DNA from 2 places in the Streptomyces sp. NPDC020489 genome. Region 2 is predicted to be linked to the other one. Evidence: predicted binding sites of a transcription regulator. Region 2 holds the regulator's gene; the other holds the start of a gene.
The links. The regulator HspR, encoded in region 2, represses chaperone genes until heat shock. The targets are predictions, from matches to a motif close to TTGAGNNNNNNNNNCTCAA.
Positions count from the first base shown of each region.

Region 1 (7,429 bases), on a different contig from region 2:
GTCATCGCCACGTCGGTCCGCACGAGGCGCCCGCTGAGCAGCGAGGCCAGGGCCGTCGTCATCGTGATGCCCGCGCTCGGGCCGTCCTTGGGCACCGCGCCGGCCGGGAAGTGGATGTGCACGCCCCGGTCCTTCAGGTCGCCCACCGGCAGCTCCAGCTCCGCGCCGTGCGAGCGCAGGAAGCTGAGCGCGATCTGCGCGCTCTCCTTCATCACGTCGCCGAGCTGACCGGTCAGGGTCAGGCCCGCCGCGCCCGTCTCCGGGTCCGCGAGGGACGCCTCGACGAAGAGCACGTCACCGCCGGCCCCCGTGACCGCGAGGCCCGTCGCCACGCCCGGCACCGCCGTACGGCGCTCCGCCGGGTCCTGCGCCGACTCCGGGACGTGGTGCGGCCGCCCGATCAGGCCGCGCAGCTCCTCGTCCGTGACCGTGAACGGCAGCTCCCGCTCGCCCAGTTCGTGCTGGGCCGCGACCTTGCGCAGCAGCCGGGCGATGGACCGCTCCAGGGTGCGCACGCCCGCCTCGCGGGTGTACTCGCCGGCGAGCTTGCGCAGGGCGCTCTCGTCGAGAGTCACCTCGTCCTTGTCCAGGCCCGCCCGCTCCAGCTGGCGCGGGAGCAGGTGGTCGCGGGCGATGACGACCTTCTCGTCCTCGGTGTAGCCGTCGAGGCGGACCAGCTCCATCCGGTCCAGCAGGGCCTCCGGGATGGCCTCCAGGACGTTGGCGGTGGCGAGGAAGACCACGTCCGACAGGTCGAGTTCGACCTCCAGGTAGTGGTCGCGGAAGGTGTGGTTCTGCGCCGGGTCCAGGACCTCCAGGAGAGCCGCCGCGGGGTCGCCGCGGAAGTCGGAGCCCACCTTGTCGATCTCGTCCAGCAGCACCACCGGGTTCATGGACCCGGCTTCCTTGATCGCCCGCACGATCCGGCCGGGCAGCGCGCCGACGTAGGTGCGCCGGTGGCCGCGGATCTCGGCCTCGTCGCGCACACCGCCGAGGGCGACCCGGACGAACTTGCGCCCCATGGCGTGCGCGACCGACTCGCCCAGCGAGGTCTTGCCGACGCCGGGCGGGCCGACGAGGGCGAGCACGGCACCGCCGCGCCGGCCGCCGACGACCCCGAGCCCCCGGTCGTTGCGCCGCTTGCGCACCGCCAGGTACTCGGTGATCCGCTCCTTCACGTCCTCCAGGCCCGCGTGCTCGGCGTCCAGGACCGCCTTGGCGCCCTGGATGTCGTACGCGTCCTCGGTCCGCTCGTTCCACGGCAGTTCGAGCACGGTGTCCAGCCAGGTCCGGATCCACGAGCCCTCGGGCGACTGGTCGCTGGACCGCTCCAGCTTGTCGACCTCCTTGAGCGCGGCCTCGCGGACCTTCTCCGGCAGGTCGGCGGCCTCCACCCGCGCGCGGTAGTCGTCGGACTCCTCCGCCGCGTCCTTGGAGTCGCCGTTGAGCTCCCGCAGTTCCTTGCGCACGGCCTCCAGCTGACGGCGCAGCAGGAACTCGCGCTGCTGCTTGTCGACGCCCTCCTGGACGTCCTTGGCGATGGTCTCGGCGACGTCCTGCTCGGCGAGGTGGTCGCGCAGGTGCTGGGTGGCGAGCTTGAGCCGGGCGACCGGGTCGGCGGTCTCCAGGAGCTCGACCTTCTGGTCGGTGCTCAGGAACGGCGAGTAGCCGGAGTTGTCGGCCAGCGCGGAGACGTCGTCGATGGCCTGGACGCGGTCCACGACCTGCCAGGCGCCGCGCTTGCGCAGCCAGGCGGTGGCGAGGGCCTTGTACTCCTTGACCAGTTCGGTGACATGGCCCGGCAGCGGCTCGGGCACGGTCTCGTCGATACGGACCCCCTCGACCCAGAGGGCGGCGCCCGGTCCGGTCGTCCCCGCACCGATCCTCACCCGCCCCCGGCCGCGGATCAGGGCGCCCGGGTCGCCGTCGGCCAGCCGGCCGACCTGCTCGACGGTGCCGAGGACGCCGGTGCCCGGGTAGCTGCCGTCGATGCGTGGCACCAGCAGCACCCTGGGCTTGCCCGGTTCCGACCGGGCGGCGGCCTGGGCGGCCTCCACCGCGGCGCGTACATCGGCGTCGCTCAGGTCGAGCGGGACCACCATGCCGGGCAGCACGACCTCGTCGTCGAGCGGCAGCACAGGCAGAGTGAGCGGTGTGGACGTCGAAGCCATGATCTCCCCTTCGGCATTCAAGTTGAGCTATGCCGACTCAATGCACGTGAGTCGCTGAATGTTCCCCGGGGGGCGTTCGCTGTGAGCGATCACCTCTGCCGGGGGGACGGCGGCGCTGCTGTAATAACCACCAGCTGCATTCACTTATTACCAGCGAGGGGACCGCGGCATGGACCGGATCGTGCGGGCATGGGTGGACGGATGGGTCGTCTCGCGCGGGGCGGCCCCACCGGTCCTCGAACCCTGGGGCTGCACGATCGACATGGGCATGGACGGCCATGTCACCCGGCACGTGTTCGGCGCGACCGGCGAGGACGTCGAGGAGGCGACCGTGCGCAAGGTGGCCGAGTCGGTCACGGGCGTCGGGGTGTGGCTGAAGGTGTTCCGGGACCCGACCGTGGTCCGCGGCTGGCTGGGCGAGGACTGGTGGATCGACCCCGCCCCGGGCTGTCTGATGACGCTCCCCCTCACCGCACCGGCCGCCGAGCCGGCACCCCCGCACGGCTACCGGCAGCGCACCTGGTCCCGGGGCGGTGTCACCCGCACCCTGCTCGCCGCCCCCGACGGCTCCTGGGCGGCCCGCGGCCAGGTCACCCCGACCGGCGCGACGGCGGTCGCCGACCAGATCGCCGCCTCACCGGCCCACCGGCGCAAGGGACTCGGCAGTCACGTCATGCGCACCCTCCAGCGGGCGGCAGCCGAACAGGGCGCCGAGACATGCGTCCTGGCGGGCACACCGGACGGCCGCGCCCTGTACGAGTCGCTGGGGTGGACCATGGTGGCCCCGCTGACCAGCGCGAAGTTCACCGGTCCGGGGGTGCCGCAGCGACCCCGTGCGGCAGCTCACGGCTGACGCCGACCTGCACGTACACGGAACTGCCCCTCACCGCGGGCTCGTTCACAGCCCGGCGGGGTGAACAGCGGCTCGGCGTCCCGCCGTTGACCCGGGCCGGGCGAGGGGAGCCTACGCGGCGGCGCGCGACCTGGCCCAGCGGCGGACCGTCGGCCAGGTGGCGATCCCGACGGACAGGGCCATCACGTGCCCCCACTCGGTCATCGGGTCGGTGAAGGCGAGGAGGCTCTGGAGGAGCATGCCCCCGAAGAGGACCAGCAGGGGCAGTCCGAGCCACCGCGGCAGAAGGCCCGCCAGGGCGCCCGTGGCGGCGGCGACACCGAAGCTGATGCCGTAGTCGAGGCGGTGCAGGGAGCTGTCGGGGAGGTGGCCGACCAACACGGCCAGTCCGACCGGGAGTTCGGTGGCGAGGGTGGCCAGGACATGGCCGAGCAGGAAGACCCCGGCCGCCCGCAGACCGCCGATCCGCCGCTCCAGCGCGGTCAGGACCAGCAGGAAGCCCAGCGCGTACGGCGACGCGACACCGCCCGCCATCCACAGCGCGCTCGCGACCAGGACGAGCACGGGCGTGCGCACGAGGTGGGCCACGTCGGTGCTGGAGCCCTGGAGCAAGGAGTGGACGACGGCGGGGTCGGCGTACGCGGTGACCAGCGAGGTGACGGCCAGGACCACGGCGTAACCGAAGGTGAACGGCGTCCCGGTGGGGGTGGGGAGCAACCGCCAGGGTCGCAGCCGGCGACGGGCCTCGGGGGCGGGCACCGGCTGGACGGGCACCGGCTGGACGGGGACGGGCGCGGACTCGGCGGGCGCGGGGGGCGACTCGGCAGGCTGCGACTCGACGGGCGCAGGCCCCGACTCGGCGGGCGCGAGGGCCGACCCGGCAGGCCCCGACCCGGCGGCCGCAGGACCCGGTGCGCGCTGGCTCGGTACCGCGTCCAGGAACCCCGCGGCGTCGGGGGGACAGGCGTCCGAGGGAGCGTGCAGGGCGTCCGTCGACTGCGCAGGCCGTTCCACCGTGGGGCGCTCCTTCCGTCGTTCCCCACCCTTCGCGCTCTCCTACCCCGCTGTCTGTGACCGGCGCCACGCGCACGCCGATTCACAGCGACTTCTCAACGACCCTGCGCAGGCCCGGAAGGACGGTCCGCTGGAAATCCCGGTGCACCCCGCACCGAGACTGCCAGGATGGACGGATGTCCCTCTCGTACGACATTCCCGAAGTCCTGGACCGTCGCGAGGGCCCGCACGGTGAGGTCGTGCTGCGCCGGCACGGTGAGTTGCTCCAGATCATCGCCAACGGGTGCTTCCTGATGGACACCTCCGACGGCCGCTCGGAGCGGCTGCTGGTGGACCTGGCGCGCGACGCGCTGGACGGCCGGCCGGAGCCGAGCGTGCTGATCGGCGGCCTCGGGGTCGGGTTCTCGCTCGCACACGCCGCCGGCGATCCACGCTGGGGCCGGATCGCCGTCGTGGAGCGCGAACCGGCCATCATCGACTGGCATCGCCGCGGTCCACTCGCCGCGCTCTCCGCCGCCGCGCTCGCCGACCCGCGCACCGCGATTCTGGAAACCGACCTTGTCACTTATGTGAATGAGACATCGGACACGTACGACGCGCTGTGCCTGGACATCGACAACGGACCCGACTGGACCGTCACCGAGAGCAACGACGGGCTGTACTCGGCGGTCGGACTGGCCGGTTGCGCGCGGGTGTTGAGACCCGGCGGGGTGCTCGCGGTGTGGTCCGCGCGACCTTCTCCGGAATTTGAAGGAACCCTCCGGAATGCCGGGTTCCGGCAGGTGCGTACCGAAGAGGTGCCGGTTGCCCGGGGCGTTCCGGACGTCGTGCATCTCGGTGTCCGACCTGGATAGCCGTGGCGTGGTGACTCCCCGTACCCTGCTTTCCGGCGCAGATCATTCAAGCGTCAATCGCAAGCATGCGCAGGCACAACCCAGTAAGCGGGATCACCCCACTGATTCCGGAAAGCAACCCTTGGGGCGGGCGATGGAGCAGACACACACCTCCCACAACGGCACGGCCACGGCCACTCCCGGTGCGCAGCGCCGGGTGCTGGTGGTCGAGGACGACCCGACGATCGTGGAGGCCATCGCGACCCGTCTGCGTGCCGAGGGATTCCTCGTGCAGACCGCGGGCGACGGTCCGGCGGCGGTCGACACGGCCGAGGCCTGGCAGCCCGACCTGCTGATCCTCGACATCATGCTGCCCGGCTTCGACGGCCTGGAGGTCTGCCGCCGCGTGCAGGCCGCCCGGCCGGTGCCGGTGCTGATGCTGACCGCGCGCGACGACGAGACCGACATGCTGGTCGGTCTCGGGGTCGGCGCGGACGACTACATGACCAAGCCGTTCTCGATGCGGGAGCTGGCCGCGCGCGTGCACGTGCTGCTGCGCCGGGTGGAGCGGGCCGCGCTGGCCGCCGCGACGCCCAGGAGCGGTATCCTGCGCCTGGGCGAGCTGGAGATCGACCACGCGCAGCGCCGGGTGCGGGTGCACAGTGAGGATGTTCACCTCACCCCCACCGAGTTCGACCTCCTGGTGTGCCTGGCGAACACCCCGCGCGCGGTGCTCTCCCGTGAGCAGCTCCTCGCCGAGGTGTGGGACTGGGCGGACGCCTCCGGCACCCGCACGGTCGACAGCCACATCAAGGCGCTGCGCCGGAAGATCGGCGCCGAGCGGATCCGCACGGTGCACGGCGTGGGCTACGCCCTGGAGACGCCGACGCCATGAGCGGCGGCCCGCCCGGACGCAGAGGCCCCTGGGAGCCCTGGGGCGGTGTGCGCCCGTTCTCGATCAAGACCAAGCTGGGGGCGCTCGTCGTCACCTCGGTCCTGATCACGACGGGTCTGTCGATGATCGCGGTGCGCACCAAGACGGAGCTGCGGTTCATCACGGTCTTCTCGATGATCGCCACGCTGTTGATCACCCAGTTCGTGGCGCACTCGCTCACGGCCCCGCTCGACGAGATGAACGCGGTCGCCCGCTCCATCTCGCACGGTGACTACACCCGCCGGGTGCGGGAGAACCGCCGGGACGAGCTGGGCGACCTCGCCGAGACCATCAACCGGATGGCCGACGACCTGGAGGCCCAGGAACAGCAGCGCAAGGAACTCGTGGCGAATGTCTCCCACGAGCTCAGAACCCCCATCGCGGGGCTCAGGGCGGTGCTGGAGAACATCGTGGACGGGTTCTCGCCCGCGGATCCCGAGACGATGCGTACGGCCCTGAAGCAGACGGAACGGCTGGGCCGGCTGGTCGAGACGCTGCTGGACCTCTCCCGCCTCGACAACGGCGTCGTCCCGCTGAAGGCGCGCCGTTTCGAGGTGTGGCCGTACCTCTCGGGCGTGCTGAAGGAGGCCAACATGGTCGCGTCGGCGCGCGCGGGCATCGCCTCCGGTTCCGGCAGCCACACGCGGACGGACGTGCATCTGCACCTGGACGTGTCCCCGCCGGAGCTGACCGCGCACGCGGACCCGGAGCGGATCCACCAGGTGGTGGCCAACCTGATCGACAACGCGGTCAAGCACAGCCCGCCGCACGGGCGCGTGACGGTCAAGGCCCGGCGCGGGTCCGTGCCGGACTCCCTGGAGCTGGAGGTCCTCGACGAGGGCCCCGGGATCCCGCGCTCCGAGTGGCACCGCGTCTTCGAGCGCTTCAACCGGGGGGCCGTGAACCGGCCACACGGTCCGGGCAGCGACGGCGGCACCGGGCTCGGCCTGGCGATCGCCCGCTGGGCGGTGGATCTGCACGGCGGCCGGATCGGAGTGGCCGAATCCGAGCGGGGTTGCCGGATCCTTGTCACCCTCCCGGGACTTACATCTCTGCCAAGTTGACGTAAAGTTCGAAGCGGAGCCACAAGATCCACCGCGGTCCGCGCTGACGGACACGTGTGATCACCTGTGATCTGCGACCGGCCCGCGCCATCGGCGTCCGAGGCCTGGCTCCGCCCTTGCCTCCTGAACCGGAACCACGCTTGTTTCCCGCCATTTCTGGCCCCGAAACGCGCTTTCCGATGTGACTTACACGACGATGACCATGCCCGGCCTGACCTTCCCGGCCGGGGAGGCGTAGCCTTTATTCCCGCTGTCCATCACCTTGTGAGAAGCGGAAGAGGGCGGTTACCGCCGTGTCGCCACAGTCCCCCAGTAACTCGAGCATCTCGACCGACGCAGACCAAGCGGGGAAGAACCCCGCTGCGGCGTTCGGTCCCAATGAGTGGCTCGTCGACGAGATCTATCAGCAGTACCTCCAGGACCCGAATTCGGTAGACCGAGCCTGGTGGGACTTCTTCGCCGACTACAAGCCGGGTGCGGCCGCCGCCCCGGCCGCGGCCGCTCCGGCCCCCGCGGCTCCGGCCCAGGCGGCTCCCGCCGCCCCGGCCGCTCCCGCGGCC
Region 1 covers NZ_JBIRUZ010000010.1:236,076-243,504, reverse strand. Annotated here, with positions in the region: gene lon (endopeptidase La) at 1-2,171, opposite strand, end outside; gene ACH41F_RS26910 (GNAT family N-acetyltransferase) at 2,341-3,024, shown strand; gene ACH41F_RS26905 (rhomboid-like protein) at 3,136-4,038, opposite strand; gene ACH41F_RS26900 (spermidine synthase) at 4,215-4,892, shown strand; gene ACH41F_RS26895 (response regulator) at 5,026-5,766, shown strand; gene ACH41F_RS26890 (ATP-binding protein) at 5,763-6,869, shown strand; gene ACH41F_RS26885 (multifunctional oxoglutarate decarboxylase/oxoglutarate dehydrogenase thiamine pyrophosphate-binding subunit/dihydrolipoyllysine-residue succinyltransferase subunit) at 7,163-7,429, shown strand, end outside.
Region 1: a site for HspR is predicted at 2,194-2,212, ahead of lon (endopeptidase La). Genes of this name have one in related genera too.

Region 2 (7,429 bases):
GCCCAGGCCGCGCAGGCCGCCGGTGGCGCCGACGCCGGTGCCCCGCAGGACAAGGCGGACGACGACGTCGTGGACGCCGAGATCGTCGACGACGAGCGCAAGGACGGTGCCGCGTGACCGAGGAGACCCCGGGCTTCGAGGAGAAGCCCGACGTCCCCTCCGGCGCGACCCCCGACGACGCCGAGCCGAAGGCCGCCGACCCCTCCTCCCCGGAGGCGGAGGCGGCCCCGGCCGGGGACGCAACAGCCCAGATCGCCGGTCTGACGGCCCAGCTGGACCAGGCCCGCAAGGCGCTCGAGGAGCGCACCGCGGACCTCCAGCGGCTCCAGGCCGAGTTCCAGAACTACCGCCGCCGTGTGGAGCGGGACCGGGTCACGGTCAAGGAGGTCGCCGTCGCGAACCTCCTGACCGAACTCCTTCCCGTGCTCGACGACATCGGCCGCGCACGCGAACACGGTGAACTCGTCGGCGGCTTCAAGGGCGTCGGGGAGTCGCTGGAGACCGTCGCGGCGAAGATGGGCCTGCAGCAGTTCGGCAAGGAGGGCGAGCCCTTCGACCCGACGATCCACGAGGCCCTGATGCACAGCTACGCGCCGGACGTCACCGAGACGACCTGCGTCGCGATCCTCCAGCCGGGGTATCGCATCGGCGAGCGCACCATCCGCCCCGCGCGGGTGGCGGTCGCCGAACCGCAGCCGGGCGCGCAGACGGTCAAGGCCGAGGAGGGTTCCTCCGAGGCCGGTGACGACAAGGACAACGGCCCTGAGGAGGGCTGACGTAGACACCGAGCGGAACCGCGGAAAGGGGGCGCGTCGAGGATGAGCACCAAGGACTTCATCGAGAAGGACTACTACAAGGTCCTCGGCGTCCCCAAGGACGCCACCGAGGCCGAGATCAAGAAGGCGTACCGGAAGCTCGCCCGCGAGTTCCACCCGGACGCCAACAAGGGCAACACCAAGGCGGAGGAGCGCTTCAAGGAGATCTCCGAGGCGAACGACGTCCTCGGCGACCCCAAGAAGCGCAAGGAGTACGACGAGGCCCGCACCCTCTTCGGCAACGGCGGTTTCCGCCCGGGGCCGGGCGCGAGCGGCGGCTCCTTCAACTTCGACCTGGGCGACCTCTTCGGAGGCGCCCAGGGCGGCGGTCAGGGAGCCGGCGGCTTCGGCGGCGGCATCGGCGACGTCTTCGGGGGCCTGTTCAACCGGGGCGGCACGGGCACCACCCGTACCCAGCCCCGGCGCGGCCAGGACATCGACACCGAGGTCACGCTGAGCTTCACCGAGGCCATCGAGGGTGCCACCGTCCCGCTGCGGATGTCCTCGCAGTCCCCCTGCAAGGCCTGTTCCGGCACCGGCGACAAGAACGGCACACCGCGGGTGTGCCCGACCTGCGTCGGCACCGGCCAGGTGGCCCGGGGTTCGGGCGGCGGCTTCTCGCTGACCGACCCCTGCCCGGACTGCAAGGGCCGCGGACTGATGGCCGAGCACCCCTGCCTGGAGTGCAAGGGCAGCGGCCGCGCCAAGTCCTCGCGGACGATGCAGGTCCGTATCCCCGCCGGGGTGACGGACGGTCAGCGCATCCGGCTGCGCGGCAAGGGCGCACCGGGCGAGCGCGGCGGTCCGTCCGGTGACCTGTACGTCACCGTGCACGTCGACGCGCACCCGGTCTTCGGCCGCAAGGGCGACAACCTCACGGTCACCGTCCCGGTGACCTTCACCGAGGCGGCACTCGGCGGCGAGGTCAAGGTCCCCACCCTGGGCGGGCCCGCCGTGACGCTGAAGCTGCCGCCGGGCACGCCCAACGGCCGCACCATGCGCGCCCGGGGCAAGGGCGCGGTCCGCAAGGACGGCACCCGCGGCGACCTGCTGGTCACCGTCGAGGTGAGTGTCCCGGCGGATCTGACGGGGAAGGCTCGTGACGCACTCGAGGCGTATCGCGAGGCGACCGCGGGCGAGGACCCGCGGGCGGAGCTGTTCCAGGCCGCGAAGGGAGCTTGATGGAGATGGACGGCCGTCGACGCAACCCGTATGAACTGACCGAGGAAACCCCGGTCTACGTCATCTCGGTGGCTGCCCAGCTGTCCGGTCTGCATCCGCAGACACTGCGCCAGTACGACCGGCTCGGCCTGGTCTCCCCGGACCGCACCGCGGGCCGGGGCCGGCGCTACTCGGCCCGCGACATCGAACTGCTGCGCACCGTCCAGCAGTTGTCGCAGGACGAGGGCATCAACCTGGCCGGTATCAAGCGCATCATCGAGCTGGAGAACCAGGTCGCCGCGTTGCAGTCGAGGGTGGCCGAACTCCAGGCCGCCGTCGAGGGCGCCGCCGCGGCCATGCAGCAGCGCGAGGCGGCGGTCCACGCCTCGTACCGCCGTGACCTGGTGCCGTACCAGGAGGTGCAGCAGACCAGCGCACTGGTGGTGTGGCGTCCCAAGGGGCGCCAGGACTGACACGCAGGCAGGTGAAAGGGGCCCGGAGGGATGAACCTCCGGGCCCCTTCACGTGTGCCGGCTCAGAGCCAGGAGTCCCAGATGCCGTACGCCGTCGGTGTGGACGCGGCCTCCGCGCCGGCGGCGTCCAGGCGGACCACGCGGTAGTAGTACAGGCCCAGCGTGTCCTCGTGGACCGTCTTGTCCATGAAGTACACGGCGTCGCCCGCAGTGCCCTCGGCGAGGGTGGCATAGGCGGCCGAGGCCGGGTCCCAGCGCTCCACGCGGTAGCTCGCGAACCGGCCGCAGTCACCGAGGCCGGAGCTCTCGGAGCAGCCGACGTACAGCTCCGGGTACTGGTCCTCGCGGATCGTGGTCCCCGTCCAGCCCGGCGGCCGGGTGTCGGGCAGGGTGACGGAGAGCTCGGCGGGGTGGAAGGCCTCGGGCCCCGCCCACCAGTCGATCAGGGGGGAGCCGTCCGTGGCGGCCACCTTGTAGGTGTGCGCGGCGCCGTCGGGGACCGTCGGGCAGAGGATCTCGGTCTCGGCCAGGGAGTCACCCGTCCAGCAGTTCTGCTCCCATACCGTCTCGCCGGTCCCCGGGTCCGTGACGCCCTGCCACACCTTGTAGCCGGTGACGTCGTCGTCGGCCGGCGGCGTCCAGGTCAGGCGCACCCCGAGCGGGATCTGCTCGGCGTCCAGGTTCTCCACCGGGGCCGGGCGCTCGGTGTCCGGGGTGGTCGCGGTGGCGGCGGGGCCGGGCCGCGACTCATGGCCGTACGGGTCGATCGTCACGACGGTGTAGTCGTACGTCGTCTCGGAGGCACCGGAGACGTCCCAGCAGACGCCGTTGATCTGCCGGGGACCGGCGTAGTCGGGGGCGTCGCCGGTGTTCCAGGTCCAGTACGTCCTGGGGTCCGTCAGAGGCAGGTCCCGCGAGTCGTTGGGCTTGCAGGCGGTCACCGTGCTGCTCTCGCCGGTCGCCCTGTCGGTGCGGACGATCCGGTAGGTCAGCAGCGGCTCGTCCTCGCCGTAGGTCCACGGGTCGGCGCTGCTCCACTCGATCATCACGCCCTCGCCGAACCGGGCCGCGGTGGTGCGGAACGGTGCGATGGCTTCGGGCCGGTCCGCCATCGTCAGCGTGACCTCCACGGGCGCGGCGGCGTTGCCCTTCGCGTCCACCGAGCGCACCGCGTACCGGTAGCTGTCGGCGACCGCGAGCAGTTGGCGCGGCACGGCCTCGGTCCCGGTGGTGGTGGTCGGGGTGGTGCCGCCCTTGGCACCGGGCAGCGCGTCGAGCCAGCCGCCGGTCGCCGGGTCGTACTGGAGGACCTGGTAGGAGGCGGCCCCGTCGACGGCCGACCACAGCAGGTGCGGAACGCCCGACCGGTACGCGACGCGCGCGTCGGCCGCGGTCGCGGGCGGTGTCCGGTCCGAGGTGGTGAAGGTGGCGGCGGGCGAGTACGCCGACCAGTTCCCCACGGCGTCCCTGGCCCGGCCCCGGTAGGTGACCTTGCTGCCGTCGGCGGCGCGACCGGTGTCGCAGATCGCGGCCTTGGTGCCGGTGTACACGGTGGCCCAGGTGCTGGTGGCGGGGTCGAGGCGCTGCATCTCGTACAGGGCGATGTCGGCCTTGTTCTGCGCGGTCGTGACCAACTCCGGGGCCGCGTAGGGCTGGTCCACCGGGCAGGCGTCCATCTCGACGAAGGGCGCGGCGGGCGGGGTGGTGTCCACGCTGGTGACCGTCTGGTCGGCGGTGCCGGCCGAGACGTTGCCCGCCTTGTCGTAGGCGCGGACCTCGTAGGAGTAGCTCGCGCCGGTGGGCGGAGGGGTGTCCGTGTACGAGGTGGAGGTGGTCGTGGCGAGCGCCTTGCTGCCGAAGGAGGTGCCCTGGAGCCGCCGGTAGACCTTGTACCCGGCGAGGTCCATCTCCTTGTTCCTCGCCCAGGTGAGCTTGGCGCGGTTGCCGCTCTTGTCGTACGAGACGGAGATCCCGGCCGGGGTGAGGGGCTTGGTCGTGTCGACGGTGGCGGAGGTGCGGGGTGTGTAGGCGAACTTGATTTTGGCGGGGCCGGTCCAGTTGACGTGGTCGACGCGCAGGGTGTGCTTGCCCTGCGGAATTGTCACGTTGACGGTCTTGCTCACCGTGGACGTGACGTTCTTCCAGAGGTCGATCTTGCGGACGCCGTCGACGTAGACCCTGATGCCGTCGAGTCCGGAGGCGGTGAGGGCGAAGGGGCCGCCGGAGCCGAAGTCGCGGGTCATGGACCAGCGGACGCCGAAATTGTCCGACGGCAGACCGGAGGCGGGAGCGCCGGACCAGCTCTGGTCGATCGCGCTGTCGCAGTCCGTCTTCTTCGGGGTGCCGGAGAAGCTCGTGTTCGCGAAGAATTGCCGTGTGAACACCGGCGAGGCGCAGGTGGTCGCGGCGGAGGCGGGCGTGAGCGTGAGCAGGGTGCCCGCGGTGGCGAGTACGACGGCGGTCGCGGCAGCCGCGGTCGTACGTCTGGCTGGGTTCATGCGGTCCTTCGGTCCTGATGTAGCGACGGGAGAGATCACCGTCGTCGCAACAGGACCGTTAAGCGCACCGATTGGTTGTACGGCGGGTCTCAGGGAAACACGTCGAAGACCATCTCGGCGGCCGTCGCCCACATCGACTCCCCGCCCGTGCCGAACGCGGCGGCCAGCGCGTAGCCGACCGCCGCGTCCATGGCGTCCGGCTTGGCGTCCGACCGCCACTCGGCGGCCTTCACCTCGCCGCGGCCTTTCGAGTGGAAGTCGCCCAGCCGCCGCCCGTCGCGCAGGAGCCGGCTGTCCGGCATGGAGTGGGGCACCAGCCGCCAGTGCCGGCCCGCGTGCCGGGCGTCGACCCGGTACGAATGCCGGAGCAGCCGTCCCCGGCCGGGTGCCAGGGCGGCCGCCTCGCCGCCGACGCTGAGGATGAGCAGACCGGCGTTCCGGGTGCCGATGGGAGTCTCCCCGTCGTCCTTGGTGCCGGTCGCCCGGCTCAGCACGACCCGCGGGATCGCCTCGCCCTCGACGACGACTTCACCCCGCCAGGAGTCCAGGCGGACGGTGAGCGGGCCGAAGAGGGTGTCCGTGACAGAGCTTTCGCTGATGGTCATACGGTCCTCGTGAGGTCGTCAGGAGTTCGGTGCTCTGACTGTCCAGTCGCCCCCCGGCGGGGGTTCGGTTCCCTCGGCCGCCACCTCGCGACGGTTCACCCGGTGGTCTCCGGGTCCGCGAGCGGTTCGGTGACCGTGACGTAGGAGAAGGCCTCGCCGCTGGTGAAACGTGAGTTGCCGGCTTCGTCGACGGCGACGACGGCCCAGCGGACGGTCTCGCCCCGGGGGGTGTAGATCTCGTGGGAGTAGAACAGGGTCGGCTCGTCCACCCAGGACTGCCGGACCTCGCCCCACGGTTCGTACTGCCAGGCGCCGTCGACGAGAACGCCCCGGTGGACGGTGTAGTGGTCGACGTCCTCCTCGGTGTTGCGCTTCCAGACGAGTTCGATGTCGGTGCCGTTCATCGCGCCGCGCAGACCGGCCACGGCGGCCGGGGCGAGGCCGGTGGCGGGCGCGGTGCCGGTGACCGGGGCCGAGGGAGCGGATTCCTGGTCCTGGGTGTCCACGGCGGTCACCGTGTACGTGTAGGAGGTGCCCTGCCGGACGTCCGTGTCGGTGTACGAGGTCTTCGTGGGGCCGACGACCTCGTCGAAAAGCTCGCCGTCGCGGTAGATCCGGAAGAGGCCGAGGTCGCGGGTGACGGGGCTGGTGGGTGCCTTCCAGGACAGCGTGACGCCCGTGCCCGCCTGTGTGGTGGCGGTGAGTCCGGTGGGCGCGGACGGCGCCCAGTCGCCCCGCTCGACGGCGGCGGGCGCGGACTTGGCGGACCTGTTCCCGGCGGTGTCGACCGCGGTGACCCAGTAGCTGTACATGAGGCGGTCCTGGACCTTGGTGTCGAGCCATGAGGTGCCGCTCACCCTGGCCACCTGCACCACCGGTTCGTCCTGGCCGTCGGTGTCCCAGCGCCGGTGCACGAGGTACTCCGCCGCCCCCGCGACCGCCTTCCAGGACACCGTGACGCCCGGCTGGCCGTCGGCGGCCCCGACGCCGGTGGGCTTCACGGGCGGGGTCCTGTCGGCCGTGGTGACGGACTTGTCGGCGCTGCCCGCGGACGCGTTGCCGGCCTTGTCGTAGGCGCGGACCTCGTAGAGGTAGGTCGCGCCGGTCGTGGGCGGAGCGTCCGTGTACGAGCCCGCCGTGGTCGTGGTCAGCCTCTTCCAGCTGTCGTCGCCCTGGAGCCGCCGGTAGACCTTGTACCCGGCGAGGTCCATCTCCTTGTTCCTCGCCCAGGTGAGCTTGGCCTTGCCGGAGGTGGTGTCGTACGAGGCGGCGATGCCGGTCGGAGCGAGGGGCTTGGTCGTGTCGACGGTGGCGGAGGTGCGGGGTGTGTAGGCGAACTTGATTTTGGCGGGGCCGGTCCAGTTGACGTGGTCGACGCGGAGGGTGTGCTTGCCCTGGGGAATCGTCACGTTGACGGTCTTGGAGACGGTCGACGTGACGTTCTTCCAGAGGTCGATCTTGCGGACGCCGTCGACGTAGACCCTGATGCCGTCGAGTCCGGAGGCGGTGAGGGCGAAGGGGCCGCCGGAGCCGAAGTCGCGGGTCATGGACCAGCGGACGCCGAAATTGTCCGACGGCAGGCCGGAGGCGGGAGCGCCGGACCAGCTCTGGTCGATCGCGCTGTCGCAGTCGGTCTTCTTCGGGGTGCCGGAGAAGCTCGTGTTCGCGAAGAGCTGCCGTGTGAACACCGGCGAGGCGCAGGTGGTCGCGGCGGACGCGGACGGCGTGAGCGTGAGCAGGGTGCCCGCGGTGGTGAGCACGACGGCGATCGCGGCGGTCGCGGTCATGCCTCGTCTGGCAGGGTTCATCGGTTCCTTCGGTCCTGGTCGACGACGGCAGGGGACACCGTCGTCGACCAGGACCGCCCGGACCGGCGA
Region 2 covers NZ_JBIRUZ010000007.1:89,682-97,110, reverse strand. Annotated here, with positions in the region: gene dnaK (molecular chaperone DnaK) at 1-117, shown strand, start outside; gene grpE (nucleotide exchange factor GrpE) at 114-776, shown strand; gene dnaJ (molecular chaperone DnaJ) at 819-1,997, shown strand; gene ACH41F_RS20115 (heat shock protein transcriptional repressor HspR) at 2,003-2,449, shown strand; gene ACH41F_RS20110 (PA14 domain-containing protein) at 2,512-4,947, opposite strand; gene ACH41F_RS20105 (hypothetical protein) at 5,037-5,552, opposite strand; gene ACH41F_RS20100 (fibronectin type III domain-containing protein) at 5,648-7,360, opposite strand.